One region of the Desmospora activa DSM 45169 genome, then DNA from elsewhere that is predicted to be linked to it. Evidence: a T-box and tRNA genes for the amino acid it is inferred to sense, from the RefSeq annotation. Region 1 holds a T-box; the other holds one or more tRNA genes.
The links. The T-box of region 1 lies ahead of C8J48_RS04085 (valine--tRNA ligase). A T-box ahead of a tRNA ligase gene usually reads a tRNA of that ligase, here a tRNA-Val.
Positions count from the first base shown of each region.

Region 2: it has a tRNA-Val gene. The T-box ahead of C8J48_RS04085 (valine--tRNA ligase) is inferred to sense a tRNA for this amino acid. The anticodon was not compared.

Region 1 covers NZ_PZZP01000001.1:839,983-848,318, forward strand. The annotation lists gene C8J48_RS04070 (LysM peptidoglycan-binding domain-containing protein) at 1-530, shown strand, start outside; gene C8J48_RS04075 (phosphotransferase) at 591-1,655, shown strand; gene C8J48_RS04080 (hypothetical protein) at 1,959-2,186, shown strand; T-box leader at 2,306-2,531, shown strand; gene C8J48_RS04085 (valine--tRNA ligase) at 2,570-5,227, shown strand; gene C8J48_RS04090 (bifunctional folylpolyglutamate synthase/dihydrofolate synthase) at 5,320-6,636, shown strand; gene murC (UDP-N-acetylmuramate--L-alanine ligase) at 6,692-8,086, shown strand; gene C8J48_RS04100 (glycine betaine uptake BCCT transporter) at 8,258-8,336, shown strand, end outside.
Region 2 covers NZ_PZZP01000004.1:65,333-73,668, forward strand. The annotation lists gene C8J48_RS17400 (glycoside hydrolase family 1 protein) at 1-1,268, shown strand, start outside; tRNA gene C8J48_RS17405 (tRNA-Lys) at 1,603-1,678, opposite strand; tRNA gene C8J48_RS17410 (tRNA-Gln) at 1,686-1,760, opposite strand; tRNA gene C8J48_RS17415 (tRNA-His) at 1,783-1,858, opposite strand; tRNA gene C8J48_RS17420 (tRNA-Asp) at 1,866-1,942, opposite strand; tRNA gene C8J48_RS17425 (tRNA-Val) at 1,949-2,023, opposite strand; tRNA gene C8J48_RS17430 (tRNA-Glu) at 2,096-2,171, opposite strand; tRNA gene C8J48_RS17435 (tRNA-Ser) at 2,198-2,290, opposite strand; tRNA gene C8J48_RS17440 (tRNA-Asn) at 2,296-2,370, opposite strand; gene C8J48_RS17445 (D-Ala-D-Ala carboxypeptidase family metallohydrolase) at 2,617-3,345, opposite strand; gene C8J48_RS17450 (helix-turn-helix transcriptional regulator) at 3,395-4,081, opposite strand; gene moaC (cyclic pyranopterin monophosphate synthase MoaC) at 4,260-4,766, opposite strand; gene moaA (GTP 3',8-cyclase MoaA) at 4,778-5,800, opposite strand; gene C8J48_RS17465 (molybdenum cofactor synthesis domain-containing protein) at 5,805-7,664, opposite strand; gene C8J48_RS17470 (hypothetical protein) at 7,974-8,336, shown strand, end outside.

The sequences.
Region 1 (8,336 bases):
CTCCGGAAGAAGCTGACGGGCAGGTGGAAAAGATCGGGGAGGAAGAAGGGGATGCAGACGCTCCTCCTGTCCACTTTCATCCCTTCCAACCGAAACAGGATCGGCAGGAGGTTCTTCCCTTTCCTCGACCGTTGCGGATGCCTCAAGTTGGTGAGTTTGACCTACAGCAATTGGAAATCGACGAGCGAACTCGCTTTGGAATTGAGCGGATGTTTGAAGAGACGGAGGATCATACACCGCAGCAGGAGGAGCCTTCCGCTGAATCGGATGATTACACGGATGATTACGGCACCGAGGACGCACAAGAGGAGGAGAAGAATAAGAATTCCAATCTTGAATGGGCCCAATGGATACTAAACGAAGAACAAGACCGTTTTGTCAAGCTGCGTATGGTGATCGTCCACAAAAATGATTCCATCGATTCCCTGTCGGATCGATATAAGATCCCGGCCAGCAAGATTGTCCACCTTAATCGCTTAGAGTCCGAAGTGTTGGAAGAAGGCCAAGTTGTTTATATTCCGTCCAAATGATAAAAAACCGCCGCGTTTTAGACGTGGCGGTAGTCCATTTTTCAGGAAGGGGATGGAACGGTGAAATTAGATGCCCAGCGCGACGGACCTGTTATACAAGAAGTGATGCGGCGGTTCGGTTGGTCTCCCCGCCAGGTGGGGATGGTACGGGGCGTGATCAAGGTACATGATGGGGACGACATATTTGCACTGAAGAAGACATCATTGCGCAATGAAGAGATGAAACGAATCCAAAGGATCTTACAAGAGGTATCCGCGAAAAATTATCTTTACCTGCTTCCTTTTATAAAAACGATGGACGGGGAGCCAGGGGTGGAGACGGATGTCGGCTATTGGATTGCGCAAACATGGTATGGTGAAGCGGCGAAAAAGGGAGACGAGGTGCCGGCAGCCGATGTGATTCGCAGCTTAGCACAGTTTCATCGTCTCTCCTTGCCGTTGGCTGCCGGTAAAAAGGAAGAACGACGCCGTTTAAGCTTAGCGGAGGTCAAACGGCGGCGATCTTTTACGGAGCGGTTGGAAGAATGGGCATCTGTCGCTAGGGAGCGGGAATTTCCATCGCCCTTTGATAAAGCATTTTTAACCCATCTTCCCTTTGTCAATAAAGCGTTGTCGTTTTCCGTACAAGGGATGGAAAAATACATTCAAGCAGAGAACGGTGAAGCTCCCCGTTACACCTGGGCGCACGGTCAGGTCCATCCCCGCAATCTGGTTGTGGATGACAAAGAATGGCGCTGGATTGATTGGGATCATGCGGGAGTGGATAGTCCCGTTGTGGATGTGGCCAACTTTTTGCGCCGTTTTATCCCCATGGATGGGGATGAGGTGATGGATCCCTTTGCACTGTTGGCGGAATACGAAGACGAATTTCCTCTCAATGGAAAGGAAAAACGCCTTTTATCCTTGCACCTATCCTTTCCCGAACGGCCGTTGCGCTTGATTGAGCAGTATTATCGCGGCTGGCGCAATGACGAAGGGACATTGGTCCGGTCATTGGAGGAAGAAGTGGATCGGCTACAGCTGTTCCAAGATTGGGTGCGAAAAAACTGGACAAAAAAAGCGGTTACAAAAAAGAAGACAAAAGCGTTGGCCGGAGTGCGAGCGGCTAAAAGTCATTCCCATTAAAACGAAAGCGGTTATTCTCAATCGGAGAGAACGTCCCACCTCTATCGAGGAAGGGACGTTTTTTGTGTTACCATTATTGCCGCTGTTTAAGCCACATTCCCATGATTTTGACAGGAGCAAACAAGAGAGCGGACCAGCACAGCGCAACAATCAAATCCATGTTCCCCACCTCTAATTTCCCGATGCAAAAAATGTTTCCTTTAACCAAATTATATGCTCGATACCATTGCTTGGTTCTTCTTGCCATTGATTCGGTCTTTCAGCCTATTTCGTCCTTAGGCGAGTGGTAAAGGAGGAAAAGGGGTGGACAAGAGGCGACAAAAATCGCACAATAGTCATGAGACAGATGGAGAACGCCAGATGGGGGGATGGTTTTTGACTGTGGTAAAATCGACTGTCCGAAGTATGTATCGTGGTTTATTGATGATATTGATCCTCAGCTTCCTTTTGCTGAGTACGGTCTTATTACTGGCTTTTTTGGCTGATCCGCAATTGATGTGGGATAGCGTTCGCAAAGCCTTTGGCATGTAGGATACCTGAACTTATACATGGATTGGAGGGAGTGGGCATTCGTGTTCGCTCCTTTTTTGCTGGGATATTTGACGTCAACGGCGCAGCGGGGTACAATAGAAAGCAAAATTGATTTGTGCAAAAGAGCGATGACAGGGAGAGTAGACGAATACCCGCTTGTTGTAGAGAGAAGGCCCTCGGCTGCAAGGTCTTCCGGCGGTTTCGTTGAAGGTCACCCTGGAGCTGTCCGCCTGAAACGGGAGTAGGGCGGACCGGGCCCGTCGTTACGGGATTGAGTGCATCGGCGGGCTTATATACGGCCCCATGATGAATAAAGGTGGTACCGCGGAGTCTTCCGTCCTTTTCGGACGAGGGCTTTTTTTATTTGCTGAAGGAGGATGTCCATGGCAACGGAACCGACAAAGATGCCTTCTGCGTACAATCCGCAGGAGGCGGAGAAGAAATGGTACAGTTATTGGTTAGAGGGTGGCTTTTTTCAAGCAGGGAAGGATCCGCAGAAAAAACCGTATACGATTGTCATTCCGCCGCCCAATGTAACCGGCAATCTGCATATGGGCCACGCCTTAAACAACACCCTGCAAGATGTACTGATCCGCTGGAAACGGATGGCGGGTTATGATGCCTTGTGGCTGCCGGGAATGGATCATGCCGGTATCGCCACCCAATCCAAGGTGGAAGCCCGTTTGCGCGAAGAAGGGTTGAACCGGCATGAGCTGGGGCGGGAGAAGTTTTTGCAACAAGTGTGGGAGTGGAAAGAGCACTACGCTTCCGTTATTCATCAGCAATGGCGGAATATCGGTGTATCGGTTGACTATTCCCGGGAGCGGTTTACCCTGGATGAGGGGCTATCCCAGGCGGTGCGGGAAGTGTTTGTACGCCTGTATGAGAAAGGCTTGATTTACCGCGGCAAGTATATTATCAACTGGGATCCACAAGCGCGCACCGCTCTCTCCGATATTGAAGTGATCTACAAAGAAGTAGATGGCAAACTTTATCATATGGAGTATCCCCTTAAAGACGGAAGCGGCCATATTCGTGTGGCGACCACCCGGCCGGAGACGATGTTGGGGGATACGGCCGTGGCGGTTCATCCGCAAGATGAACGTTATCGTCACCTGGTGGGTAAAAAAGTGGTGTTACCCATCATAGGACGGGAGATTCCGATTGTGGCGGATGAACATGTGGATCCGGAGTTTGGCAGTGGAGCCGTTAAGATTACGCCGGCGCACGATCCCAACGACTTTGAGATTGGGGAGCGTCATCAGCTGCCGCAGATCCTGGTGATGGATGAAACGGGGACCATGAATGAACAAGCAGGTCCCTATCAAGGATTGGATCGATTTGAGTGTCGCAAACGGATCGTAAAAGATCTGCAGGAAGCAGGTACCTTGGTTGAGGTGGAGACCCACGTTCACTCCGTCGGCCACAGCGAGCGTACCGGTGCCGTGGTAGAACCGTATCTGTCGACGCAATGGTTTGTCAAGATGAAGCCATTGGCGGAGCGGGCAATTACGGATACCCGTTCCGGAGAAGGGGTCCGCTTTGTCCCGGATCGATTTGAAAAAACGTATCTGCACTGGATCGAAAACATTCGCGATTGGTGTATTTCGCGACAGCTGTGGTGGGGACATCGCATTCCCGCTTGGTATTGCGACGACTGTGGCGCCGTCACTGTCGATCGCCACGATCCCACCACATGTTCACAATGTGGAAGCAGCCGTCTTGCCCAGGACGAAGATGTGCTGGATACCTGGTTTAGCTCTGCCCTATGGCCTTTTTCCACCTTGGGCTGGCCGGATGATACAGCGGATCTGAAGCGGTATTACCCGACGGATGTGTTGGTCACCGGCTACGATATCATTTATTTCTGGGTGGCTCGTATGATTTTTACCGCCTTGGAGTTTATCGATGAGAAGCCGTATCAAGATGTATTGATCACCGGGTTGGTACGGGATGCCGAGGGGCGGAAAATGTCCAAATCCCTGGGTAACGGCGTCGATCCGATGGAAGTGATCGATAAATATGGAACCGATGCCATGCGCTTTATGCTGATGACAGGCTTTACAGCAGGCAACGACCAACGTTTCCGCTGGGAGCGGGTGGAGACGGCCCGTAACTTTGCCAATAAGATTTGGAACGCTTCCCGCTTTGCCCTGATGCATCTGGAGGGTGTTAAGGCGGAGGAATTGGCGTTAAAGGGACCGTTTTCCACGGCGGATCGCTGGATTTTGCATCGACTCAACCAAACAGCGGCTGAAGTGACCCGTCATCTCAATCGTTACGATTTGGGTGAAGCGGGTCAAACGTTATACCGTTTTATCTGGGATGATTTATGTGATTGGTACATCGAATGGGCAAAACTTCCTCTCTATGGTGATGATGCGGAGGCAAAGCGGGTTACTCGGGCAGTGCTGGTGTATGTGTTGGATCAATCCCTGCGGCTGTTGCATCCCTTTATGCCTTTTATCACGGAGGAGATTTGGCAACATCTCCCCACTAAAGGAGAAAGTATCACCGTTGCCGCCTGGCCACAACCGGATGCCGCCTATGAAGCGCCGGAAGCCGTAAAGGAGATGGAGCTTCTCATCGAAGCGATCCGTCTAATTCGCAATATCCGCGCAGAAATGGAGGTCCCGCCGAAAAAGGAAGTGGACTTACTGGTAAAAGGGGAGGAAGCGATTCTCGCCATTTTCCGTCGCAACGAAGCGGCCATTCATCGTCTTAGCGGTGTCGGGCGGATGGAAGCTTCCCCCGATCTCAAACGGCCGGCTCGGGCCATGTCCGCTGTTGTAACCGGAGCGGAACTGTTTCTGCCTTTGGAAGGCTTGATCGATGTCGAACAGACGATTACCAGGCTGAAAGCGGAATGGAACAAGTGGGACAAAGAAGTGAAACGGGTGGAAGGAAAACTGGCCAATGCTAAATTCGTCGAGAAAGCACCCGCCCATATCGTAGAAGAAGAGCGGAAAAAAGGAGAAGAATATCGGGAAAAACGGGAAAAAGTAGCGGCACGACTGGCGGAGCTTCAAAAAAGTGAATGATGGAAGCAGACAGGGATTCCTGTCTGTTCCCTCTTTTTTTGTTATGATAAAAGAGGCGTTTGCTTGATGGTTAAAAGAAAGGAACGAACAAGATGGCTGACGCAACGTTGTTTAAAACGGCAGCAGACGTGCTGCAATGGATGGAAACGGGCTGCTCTCCCGGAATCCATCCGGGTTTATCCCGTATGGAATGGATATTGGAACGAACGGGTCATCCGGAACGTCGGTTAAAAGTGATTCATGTGGCTGGCACCAACGGCAAAGGCTCCACAGCGGCGATGATCGCTTCGGTATTACAGCGGGCCGGCTATCCGACCGGGATGTTTATTTCCCCATACCTTCATCATTGGAGCGAACGGATTCAGATGGACGGGGAGCCGATAGCGGAAGCATCGTTTGTACACTGGGCCAACACGCTTGTTCCGTTGATCGACGAGATGGAAGAGGCGGGGGTGGGTCGTCCGACACCGTTTGAGTTTTGGACCTTGGTGGCGATCCATTATTTTGCCAAAGAGGCCGTTCCTTGGTTTGTCGTATTGGAGACAGGAATGGGAGGCCGTTATGATTCCACGAATGTAGTGCATCCATTGGTATCGGTGATTACGACAGTGGCAAAAGATCACCAGGAATTTTTGGGAGAGACGATTGGCCAGATTGCTGCGGAAAAGGCGGGCATTATCAAGGCGGGTACACCGGTTGTGACTGCCGTTGATGAGGTTGAAGCACGTCGAGTGATCATCGATACGGCCACAGAAAAGCAAAGCCGTCTTTACTTGGCGGGACAAGATTTCCATGGAATCCCAAGGGGGAGTCGGGACAGCGGTGAAACATTTGATTTTACAGGTCCGTTTCGGGAGCTGAAGGGGTTGATGACGCCGCTCTGTGGAAAACATCAGGTACAAAACGGGGCAACCGCCTTGATGACACTGGAGTTGTTGCGCCAATATTATGCGTCGGTGATGACCGATACCGATATCCGGGAAGGGTTGGCGGCGACAAACTGGCCCGGTCGCTTAGAAACAGTGAGCCACCATCCACGGGTATTACTGGATTGCGCGCACAATCCGGGAGCGGCAACAGCGTTGGCACAAGCCCTCGCTCCATATACATATGAACGACTCCATCTGTTGGTCGCCGTGTTGGAGGATAAAGACGCCACCGGTATTCTTTATCCGCTTCTTTCCCTGGCGGATACCGTGACCGTCACACAGGTGGATCATCCCCGCGCCATGTCCGGCAACCGGTTGGGTAGGCTGGTGGAACAGGTGCGTCCAGACATTGTACCCACACAGGTACCTTATCCCGATCAGGCATTGGAGACGCTGCAAGTGAAGGCGGGAAAAGGTGATCTGATTTTGGTAACCGGCAGTCTATTCTTGGTGTCGGAAGTGCGACGGTTATTTACTTAAAGGCAAGACCCGATAGCAGCCATTTTATTGTTTTTGAAAGCAGGTGAACGGATTGATTCAGAAGAACGAACATATTCATTTTATTGGAATTGGTGGATACGGCATGAGTGCCATCGCGCGGGTGTTGTTGGAGATGGGGTACCGTGTGACGGGATCAGATGTCTCCTCCAACAAACTGACAGAGGCGTTAGTGGAAAAAGGGGCAGAGATTTATCTGGGGCATGATGGTGCCCTTGTGAATCACGCTGATCGTGTGGTGTACTCCTCCAGCATTCCTGAACATAATGTGGAGCGGAAAGCGGCACGGGAACAAGGAATTCCGGTATACCACCGTTCCCAGATGTTAGCGTTGCTGTTGAATGATAAAAAAGGGGTAGCTGTTGCCGGTGCCCACGGGAAAACCACCACTTCATCCATGATCGCTCAGACAATGGAAGAAGGAGCGGTTGATCCGTCTTATATCATCGGCGGAGAAGTGGTCAGCTTAGGCAGTAATGCGAAAGCGGGGTCCAGCGACTGGGTTGTGGCTGAGGCGGATGAGAGCGATGGCACCTTCCTGGAATATTTCCCTCATATCGCTGTTGTCACCAATATTGAGCCGGATCACTTGGAAAATTATGAAGGGGATTTTGAGAATTTAAAACAAGCTTACCGTCAATTTCTTCATCAGGTGAAAACGGACGGCGTGGCGGTTTTGGGCTGGGACGATGCTTATGTACGGGAAATTGCCAGTGATTGCAATGCTCGCGTGGTCACATATGCATTGGACTGTCCTGCTGATGTGACGGCGACGGATATTCGGCAACATCTAAATACACTTACGTTTACCGTACATGCCTATGGAAAAGAGCTGGGGGAGATGACGATCCATGTACCCGGACGTCACAACGTAGCAAACGCTTTGGCGACGACGGCTGTCTGTTTAGAAGCGGGTATGCCCTTTTCCGCGATTGCGGAAGGAATGGTGCGCTTTCGTGGAGCGAAGCGACGTTTTCAAGTGATCGGGGAAGAGGATGATATTTTAGTGGTGGATGATTACGCCCATCACCCCACTGAGATCCGCGCTACCTTAAACGGCCTAAAAGCGATGAATCGGCGCATTTTGGCTGTCTTCCAACCACAGCGGTATTCCCGTACTCATCTGTTGATGGAGGAATTTAGCCACGCTTTTGCTGAAGCGGATCAACTGGTTATCAGCAGTATTTATTCCCCACCGGGGGAGCCTCCGATTGATGGGGTTTCTTCGGAACGGTTGGTGGAAATGGTGAGACAAAACAGCAACCCCTATGCCCAATTCCGCGATACGAAGGAGGAGGTGGAGGAGTGGCTGTTGGAGCAGGCTCGTCCTGGTGATCTGGTGATTACGATGGGGGCCGGGGATATCTGGCGAGTGGCACATAATCTGGTGCCTGCTTTGCAGAAGCGCAGGAAGAAAGCCAACTTAACTTAATGGGAATAGCCCATCCACCAGATGGGCTCTCCCCTTTTTTTAAGACTTACAGTATAAAGGAAGTTTTCTCCATCCATCCTAATCATACGAAATTGTTGTGGGATGTTTGGTTTATCATGAACAGGGAATTAAAAAACGTTGTATATCAATTTCTAATAAAGGTGGGTTTTTGTGAAAGTATCAAAAAGCGTATTTGGAAGCTCAGTCATCATTGCGTTGTTGTTTTTGATTTGGGGAGCGTTGATGCCGG
Region 2 (8,336 bases), on a different contig from region 1:
ACCAGTCGCAAAAAGTCTTTCCAAAACGATTTGGCATCGATTTTTATCACCGGTATAAAGAAGATATCGCCCTTCTGAAAGAACTTGGTTTTAAGGCTTTCCGCATCTCAATCGCATGGTCGCGTATTTTTCCCAAGGGAGACGAGATAGAGCCAAACGAAGAAGGGCTCGCCTTCTATGATCGGGTATTTGACGAAATGCATAAACACGGTATTGAACCGGTGGTAACCCTTTCCCATTATGAAATGCCGCTTCACCTGTCCATGGAGTACCAAGGTTGGCAAAACCGTAAGTTGGTTGACTTTTTCGCCCGCTATGCGGAAACAGTCATCCGCCGTTATAAAGGCAAAGTAAAATACTGGATCACTTTCAACGAGATCAACTCTCTGCTGATGGCTCCCTACATCAGCCTTGGCATCCTGCGGGATCAGGTAACAGAAGAAAACCTGCTACAAACGAAATTCCAAGGGGCACACCACCAGTTTCTCGCCAGCGCCAAAGCCGTGGAAGCCTGCCACCGGATCAGCCCCGAAGCCAAAATTGGCTGTATGGTAATCGGCATCATCAACTACCCCAATAGTAGCCATCCGGAGGATGTCTTCACCGCCCTGCAGGATCAACGTAACACTTTCTTTTTTACCGATGTGCAAGCGCGAGGCGAATATCCCGCTTATACGGAACGTTTCTTAGCTGAACATGGTATCCAATTGAATAAAGAGCCAGGGGATGATGCCTTCCTAAAGGAGCATATCGTCGACTTTATCTCCTTCAGTTACTATATGTCCACCGTGTCGGCTCGTCCGGAAAGCAGTGGGGAAGAGGCCGTCGGCAATCTGATCTCCGGACTGAAAAACCCCTATCTGGAAGCATCGGACTGGGGGTGGCAGATCGATCCGGTTGGCCTTCGCACCTTGCTCAACCTGTTTTACGAACGTTACCAGAAACCGCTCTTCATCGTTGAAAACGGCCTTGGCGCCTTTGACAAAGTGGAGGAGGACGGCAGTATCCACGATCCCTACCGTATCTCCTATCTAAAAGAGCACATTCAACAAATGAAAGAAGCCGTCGGAGACGGGGTCGACCTAATTGGCTACACCTCCTGGGGACCGATCGATCTCGTCAGCTTCTCCACCTCTGAGATGTCCAAACGCTACGGGTTTATTTACGTCGATCAAGACGACTACGGCAACGGCACCCTGACCCGCTCCAAAAAAGACAGTTTCTACTGGTATCAAAAGGTGATCGCCACCAACGGCGAAAAGCTGTAAGAAATACGATCAACCCACTATAGAAAGAGGCCTGAGAGCATGGTTCTTTCAGGTCCCTTTTATCTTCACACCATCTCATCGATGGCGCAGCCTTAACTTGAGAGTTGTCCAAAACAGAATTGGAGCTAACCACCTCATAATCCCGCATTTAGGGGCGATTGGAATCTCAAAAAACAAAAGAGAGACCCCTTTTTGCGGGATCTCTCTTTTGTCATATAGTCAAGGGTTTGTGTTAGGTTATGTTTTCATCGGCATAAAAAAAGCGGTCTGCGACAAGGCTACTGCCAAGGCTACCAACTTTTTTAGTACTTCCGATATTTTAATTCGATAATCATGGTGAGCCATCCAGGACTCGAACCTGGGACACCCTGATTAAAAGTCAGGTGCTCTGCCGACTGAGCTAATGGCTCATGGTAATGGCTGGGGAGGCAGGATTCGAACCTGCGCATGACGGAGTCAAAGTCCGCTGCCTTACCACTTGGCTACTCCCCATCATACAGGGAGATTATTAAAGTGGGGCGACCAGTGGGAATCGAACCCACGAATGCCGGAGCCACAATCCGGTGCGTTAACCACTTCGCCATGGCCGCCATAAAATGGCGGAGCTGACGGGACTCGAACCCGCGACCTCCGGCGTGACAGGCCGGCGTGAACTCCAACTTCACCACAGCTCCGCGTTATGGTGGACGGTGACGGGATTGAACCGCCGACCCCCTGCGTGTGAAGCAGGTGCTCTCCCCCTGAGCTAACCGTCCTTAGAAGCCTGTCTGCAACTTTGTCGCTACGGATGGTTTTATCCTGCACAAAGCGTAGGCTTCTATTTGAATTGGTGACCCGTAGGGGATTCGAACCCCTGAATGCCAGCGTGAAAGGCTGGTGTGTTAACCGCTTCACCAACGGGCCTTACATCTGAGCTACCTTGAGCGATATGGCGGAGAGAGCGGGATTCGAACCCGCGCGGGGCCATAAAACCCCCTAACGGTTTAGCAAACCGTCCTCTTCGGCCTCTTGAGTATCTCTCCGCAACTGGCTCCTCCGGCAGGACTCGAACCTGCAACCTACCGGTTAACAGCCGGACGCTCTACCATTGAGCTACAGAGGACCATTCCAAAAGCGACATGATTAATTATAATTGATAGAGATCCAATTTGCAAGAGGGTTTTTGATTTTTTTAGGGCATTGATTGTAAAAAATCTTCCCCTCTTTGAGTGCTTTAACAGCTTAGCACAGGTTGACTTTGCTCGTCAACCATATTTTTTAGTGAAGAAAGCATCGTTGACGGGTCGCAACAATGCTTTCTTCAAATGAATGATCGAACTGAATCAAGTCAACCATCTTGGGTTATACTTTAGTCGACCCACCACCAGGATTGGGATCCGTAGGGGTATTCAATGCGACTATCCACATGGACAAACGAGCTATATCGTTGAATGCCGCTAAAGCCGCTCGATTTGGCGATATCGCGTACTTGTGCCGGAGTTCTTCCACTGACGACGATATCTGCAGCCACCCCATATAGATGCATACTGTTGGAAGCGCCGCCTACATTGCTGTTATGGTTGATACTGCGAAAACCGGAATTGATCGTAATCGGGGAATCGCCTGCTTTTTTGCGGACCGCTTCCAGCTTCCACATCAACCGGCGCACATTTTCCCGCACGGTGGTGGAGTCCACCTTGCCGCCACTAAATCCACTGCCATCTTTGGAATGAAATTCACTAAAGTTGAAATGGCGGGTGGAGCCGTCAGCAGCTTCCAAATTATTGAGCGCTTGTTGTGTAGCGGGTCCGACAATGCCATCCGCAGCCAGACCATAAGCGCGCTGAAACCGCCGCACTGCCGCATCTGTTGCCGGACCGAATTGCCCGTCTACAGCCACATACGTACGACTGGGACCGTCTGCCGCCCAACCGGCAACCCGGATCTGAAGCTCTCTAACATCCGCACCGCTATCCCCCTGCTTTAAGGTGCGTGTCCAATTGTAAGCGTCCGCTTGCACAGGTTGAAATACCAACGGCATTACCAACAGAAACGCCAACAGCCATGTCAAACCTTTCATCCCATATTTGGTTGCCATCTCTTTTCTCCTCTTTTCTTTCAAATATTTTCATTTATTAGAAAAAGGGTTAAACGGTTAATGTAGGAAGCGAATCCTTTTCCGCTGTTTTTTCAATCGGTACCCAACCTTCTTCCACAGCCCGCACTGCTAGACCTACCCTGGAATTAACCCCCCATTTGCGAATGGCTGACGCGATATGAGAGTCAACAGTTCGCCGGCTGATTCCCAACTGATCGGCAATCTCCTGATTGGTAAGGTCCTTGACCAACTCCATCACCACTTGTTTTTCCATCGGAGTAAGCGGCGGAGAAACGAGGGACTGTTTGCGCCGAAGGAATCGTAACGGCAGTTGAATTTGATCGGTGAAACTGGGACTGATATAGCAACCGCCCCGGCTTACCGTCCACAAGGCAAAAAATAATTCGGACGCACGGCTGCGCACCGTTAGGGCCCATGCTCTCCCATGGAACATATGTAGCCACTTTTCCACCCGTTCCTCCTCTTCCGAGATCACAACCACGGGCACTGGCAAATGGGATAATTTAGTCCACTCAACCCCGTCATGACCCTGAGCACAGCCAAAAACGAACACATCCGGCAAGGGCACCCTTCTGATCAGCAATTGTTCCAACTGTTCCGGCTTCCAAATTGTCTCCTCTACACAAAACTGATCCTCCTGTTGCAACATCCATGCCACACCGTGCAATAGTGGCTCTACCGGGTCTAATACCCATACGCGAAGCAGACCACCCAAACACTCTCACCCCTTTTTTACCCCACCCTCTCCTTTCCACAAGGATAATTCTATAATATTTTCAAAAAACCCTGCCAAATTAAACCGTTCAAATAAAAAATCAGCCGACTTTACAGAATATATTTTTCACAACAAAAAAACCACCTGAACATCACGGTTCTGATGGTTTTTCACCATGTTAAGATTGATGATCGCTCAGCAGTGGACGGTATTTTCGATGATAATCCCCGTTCTTACCGCCGCTCTTGTACACCAGTAGGGTTTCTTCCACCACCATCGATCGATCCACCGCTTTACACATATCGTAAAGGGTTAAAGCCGCCGCGCTAACAGCGGTCAATGCTTCCATCTCCACTCCTGTTACATGCTCCGTCTTTGCCTCAGCCTCAATCAGCAACCGCGTATCGCTTTCCAGCTTAAAGCGGATGTTGACACCACTGAGTGGCACTGGATGGCACATAGGAATCAACTCGGCCGTTTTTTTGGCAGCCATAATCCCCGCCACTTGAGCAACGGCCAATACATCCCCTTTCGCCATTCTGCCTGCGCGGATTTGCTCCATCGTCTCAGGCTTCATCCGTAGATGCGCTTGCGCCACGGCCGTTCGCGCTGTTACTTGCTTTCCGGACACGTCCACCATATGTGCCCGCCCTTGTTCATTGATGTGCGTAAATGATGGTTTCACTGTGTCGCCTCCTAGCCGCCGATATACGACATTTCCACTTTATTGTGTGTGCCATCCGCCCGCTGGGTACGTTCTTGTGAGTAACGATCTTTTCGGTGCAGCCAAACGTCACCGAGCAAGCGAGCCAATTGCTCATCCCCGGCACCATTGCGAAGGGATGTCCGTAAATCCGTACCCTGGGAAGCGAACAGGCAGGTGTATAGGTGCCCGTCAGCGGAAAGGCGAGCGCGGGTGCAGCTGCCGCAAAAGGGAGCGCTCACCGAAGCGATCACCCCCACTTGGGTTTGACTTCCCTCATATCGGTAGCGATTAGCCACTTCACCGTGATAAGCGGGCTCCAAAGGGATCAACGGCATCTCTTTTCCGATACGTGCCAAAATCTCCTCCTTGGATACCACTTGTGCTAGATCCCAACCATTGGTGTTACCCACATCCATAAATTCAATAAAACGCAACGTGTGCCCTTTTTCTTTAAAATAGCGGGCCATCGGCAGGATTTCACCATCATTGACCCCTTTTTGTACCACCATGTTCACCTTTACCCGCAAACCGACGGCAGCAGCGGCATCAATCCCCGCCAAAACCTGTTTGACATCTCCTTTGCCCCCACTCATCCGGGCAAAGGTGTCGGCATGGAGAGCGTCTAAGCTGACGTTGACCCGATCCAGTCCCGCTTCCACCAACTCCTGCGCAAACCGAGGCAACAATGTGCCGTTAGTGGTAAGAGCGATATCGTCAATTTCGGGAATCGTACTCACCATCCGGATCAAAGTGGGCAAATCTCTACGCAACAAAGGTTCCCCACCAGTTAACCGTATCTTTTTTACGCCAAAGTGGGTAAACAGTTTAACGAGACGAATAATCTCCTCAAATGTTAACAACTCATCCCGGGGCAAAAAGGGATAATCCGGGCCAAACACCTCAGCGGGCATGCAGTAACGGCAGCGGAAATTGCAGCGATCGGTGACGGAGACGCGGAGGTCCCGCAGCGGCCGTCCCAAGCGATCCACTCCCTTGATCGTGTCCGACTCCATTTACTCACCCCCTGATGATAGTGGGTTTATCCAACCCTGACCGTTGTAACACTTTTCGTAAGGGTTGATCCTGCAGTAGTTGCAGCAAGATTTCTCCCTCTGTCTCCTTCAATAAGGAAGGGGTCACCAATAAAGAAAGGCGTCTCCGTGCGATTGGCAGAAAATCAACCGTATCGGCATATTCAGCAAAAGCAATCCCCCATGCCGCAGCGGCTCCTTCCCCGTATACAGCGGCGGCGGCCTTTAAATAAGACGGTTCTTCTTTTCGGTGCAATGGTATAGAAACACCGGCGTAGACAGCCGCTTTTTCCAAAAATATACGACCGGAGTGGCCGCTGGGGGGAAGAATCCAGTGAAGGTCCGATCGGTGCCAATCCTGAATACCGACAATCGCATCCGGATTTCCTTTTTGTACAATCCACCCCCAAGTTACATCCCCCAGCGGAAGGGCATGCGACAGGTCGGTATCCCTTTCCTCACATTCGGGTAGTGTGTCCGTGCCATCGGTTTCCACCACTACCGCCGCACAAGTCCCTTTTCGCCACCGATCCAAAGCATCCTGCATTCCCGTCACATACCGGGCTACGGCTCGCCCCGACTGCTTAGACCAAGCGGAGAGCAGAATATCCAAGGCGGGAGCATCCCCGCCCGCCACCAAAATCCGATCGCGTAGCAGCGAGAGTGGACGGGTTAAGCGTACCGATACGTTTTTGCCTGCCGTCCATTGACTACTATCCGCAGGCACCTTTATCCATCCGTCCGCCTGCGACAGAGAAAAGGTAACTCCTGCCCCTTTTGTCAGTGGAATTGCATCCCAATTTCCGTCCGGACCTGCCAGCAAGCGAACACGTAAATGGTCTTCCGCTCCCATTCGTGTATGGACAGGCTGACTTAGACGGGCGGGTACTTCTTCTTCATGGGAAGTACGCTCTCCCCGCCATTTCCGTATCCATGGTTTAGCGAACCACTCTAAGCCGAGATAAGCGGAGACAGGGTAACCCGGCAATCCCAATACCGGCTTCCCGGCGACAACCGCCAGTGCAGCGGGTTTACCTGGGCGGGCGGACACGCCGTGTACCAGTAAGGTGCCCATCTCCTTTAAAACGGAAGGAACAAAATCTTTTGCTCCTTTGGAGGAACCGGCGTTGACGATGACCAGATCCGACTGTTCCAAGGCATGTTCCAGTGTTTGTCGAATCAGGGCGGGATCGTCGGGAACAATGCCGCCATACCGGGTGATTGCTCCCCATTCCCGCAACGTTTCCCCCAGCAGTGTACTATTAAATTCAACAATCTCTCCCCGCTGCGGCTCTAACCCTGGCGGCACCAGTTCTCTACCTGTCGCGATGATAGTGACGAGCGGGCGTGTAAGCACGGGTACCTCCCACACACCACCAGCCAGAAGCACAGCCTGATCAACCGGACGAATCTTTTGTCCGGCAGACAGCAACACCTCCCCCGCCGCCACATCTTCCCCCGTCTGTCGCACATGTTGGAAGGAAGAAGCAGGACGGGTGATCGCCACACACCCCTCTCCCTCCACATTAACATGCTCCACCATAATGACAGCATCCGCCCATGCAGGAATCGGATCACCCGTATTAATCCAGGCAAAATCTTCTCCTTCGCGCAATTTCATAGGTGTATGGGGTGACGCTGCCTGTGTCGCCTCCGATCGCACCGCGATCCCATCTATCGCGGAAGCGGAATAGGACGGCATCGACAGTTGGGCCTGCACCGGCTCTGCCATATATCGATTCCGTGCCTGCTGAGTCGGGATTCGCTCGATTCCGGGCCGGGGAGGGGCAGCCTGCAACAACCGGTCCAATGCTTCTTGTACAGTTACAGCACCGTCTTTTTCCATGTGATCGCCCCCTCGCACACCCCTGATGTCGAATGATTCCAACGCTTTCTTTCTTAATAGCATAGCATCGCCTACCCATGCTGTCGAGGGAAGGTCACTCGCAAGACTGGCAAATAGTCAGATATTCCTTTACAGTGAAAAAACATCGAAACGGAGTCCGACTTTTGTTACAGTGTCTATAACACATTTTCACCGGAGGTGAGGGTTTAATGGAAGATACCCGACGATCAACAGGAAAACAGGGTGAGAGCTCTTGGAGGCCGTTTCTTTAGCGGGTACTTCAATAAAAAGTAACGGGATTAACCTTTTATGACAGATCGATATGATTCTGTACACCTGGCCAGTAAGGATATCCAGCGAGCATGGCTGCTGCAGAACGAGGAGCGCGATCAGGATGGCAACACGACAAATTGGTGGCTGTCTATTATACAACCTGTAAGCACGCGAATCTCCTTCTTCTCTTCCGAACCATCAAAGGACGCATGGGCTCGATTCGCGGTAACTTCGATTGAAACCGCAGAAGAAGTCGGTGCTATCTCTGCCGACGAGGCATCGATCAGGCTTTCAAACTTAAGCGTTGTGCTAACTCGGGCAAGATTCAACCCTGAGAAAATCGACCCCGCTCTGGCTTCAAAAAATATCATCCATCGCGCATTGACTTGCATCGATCTC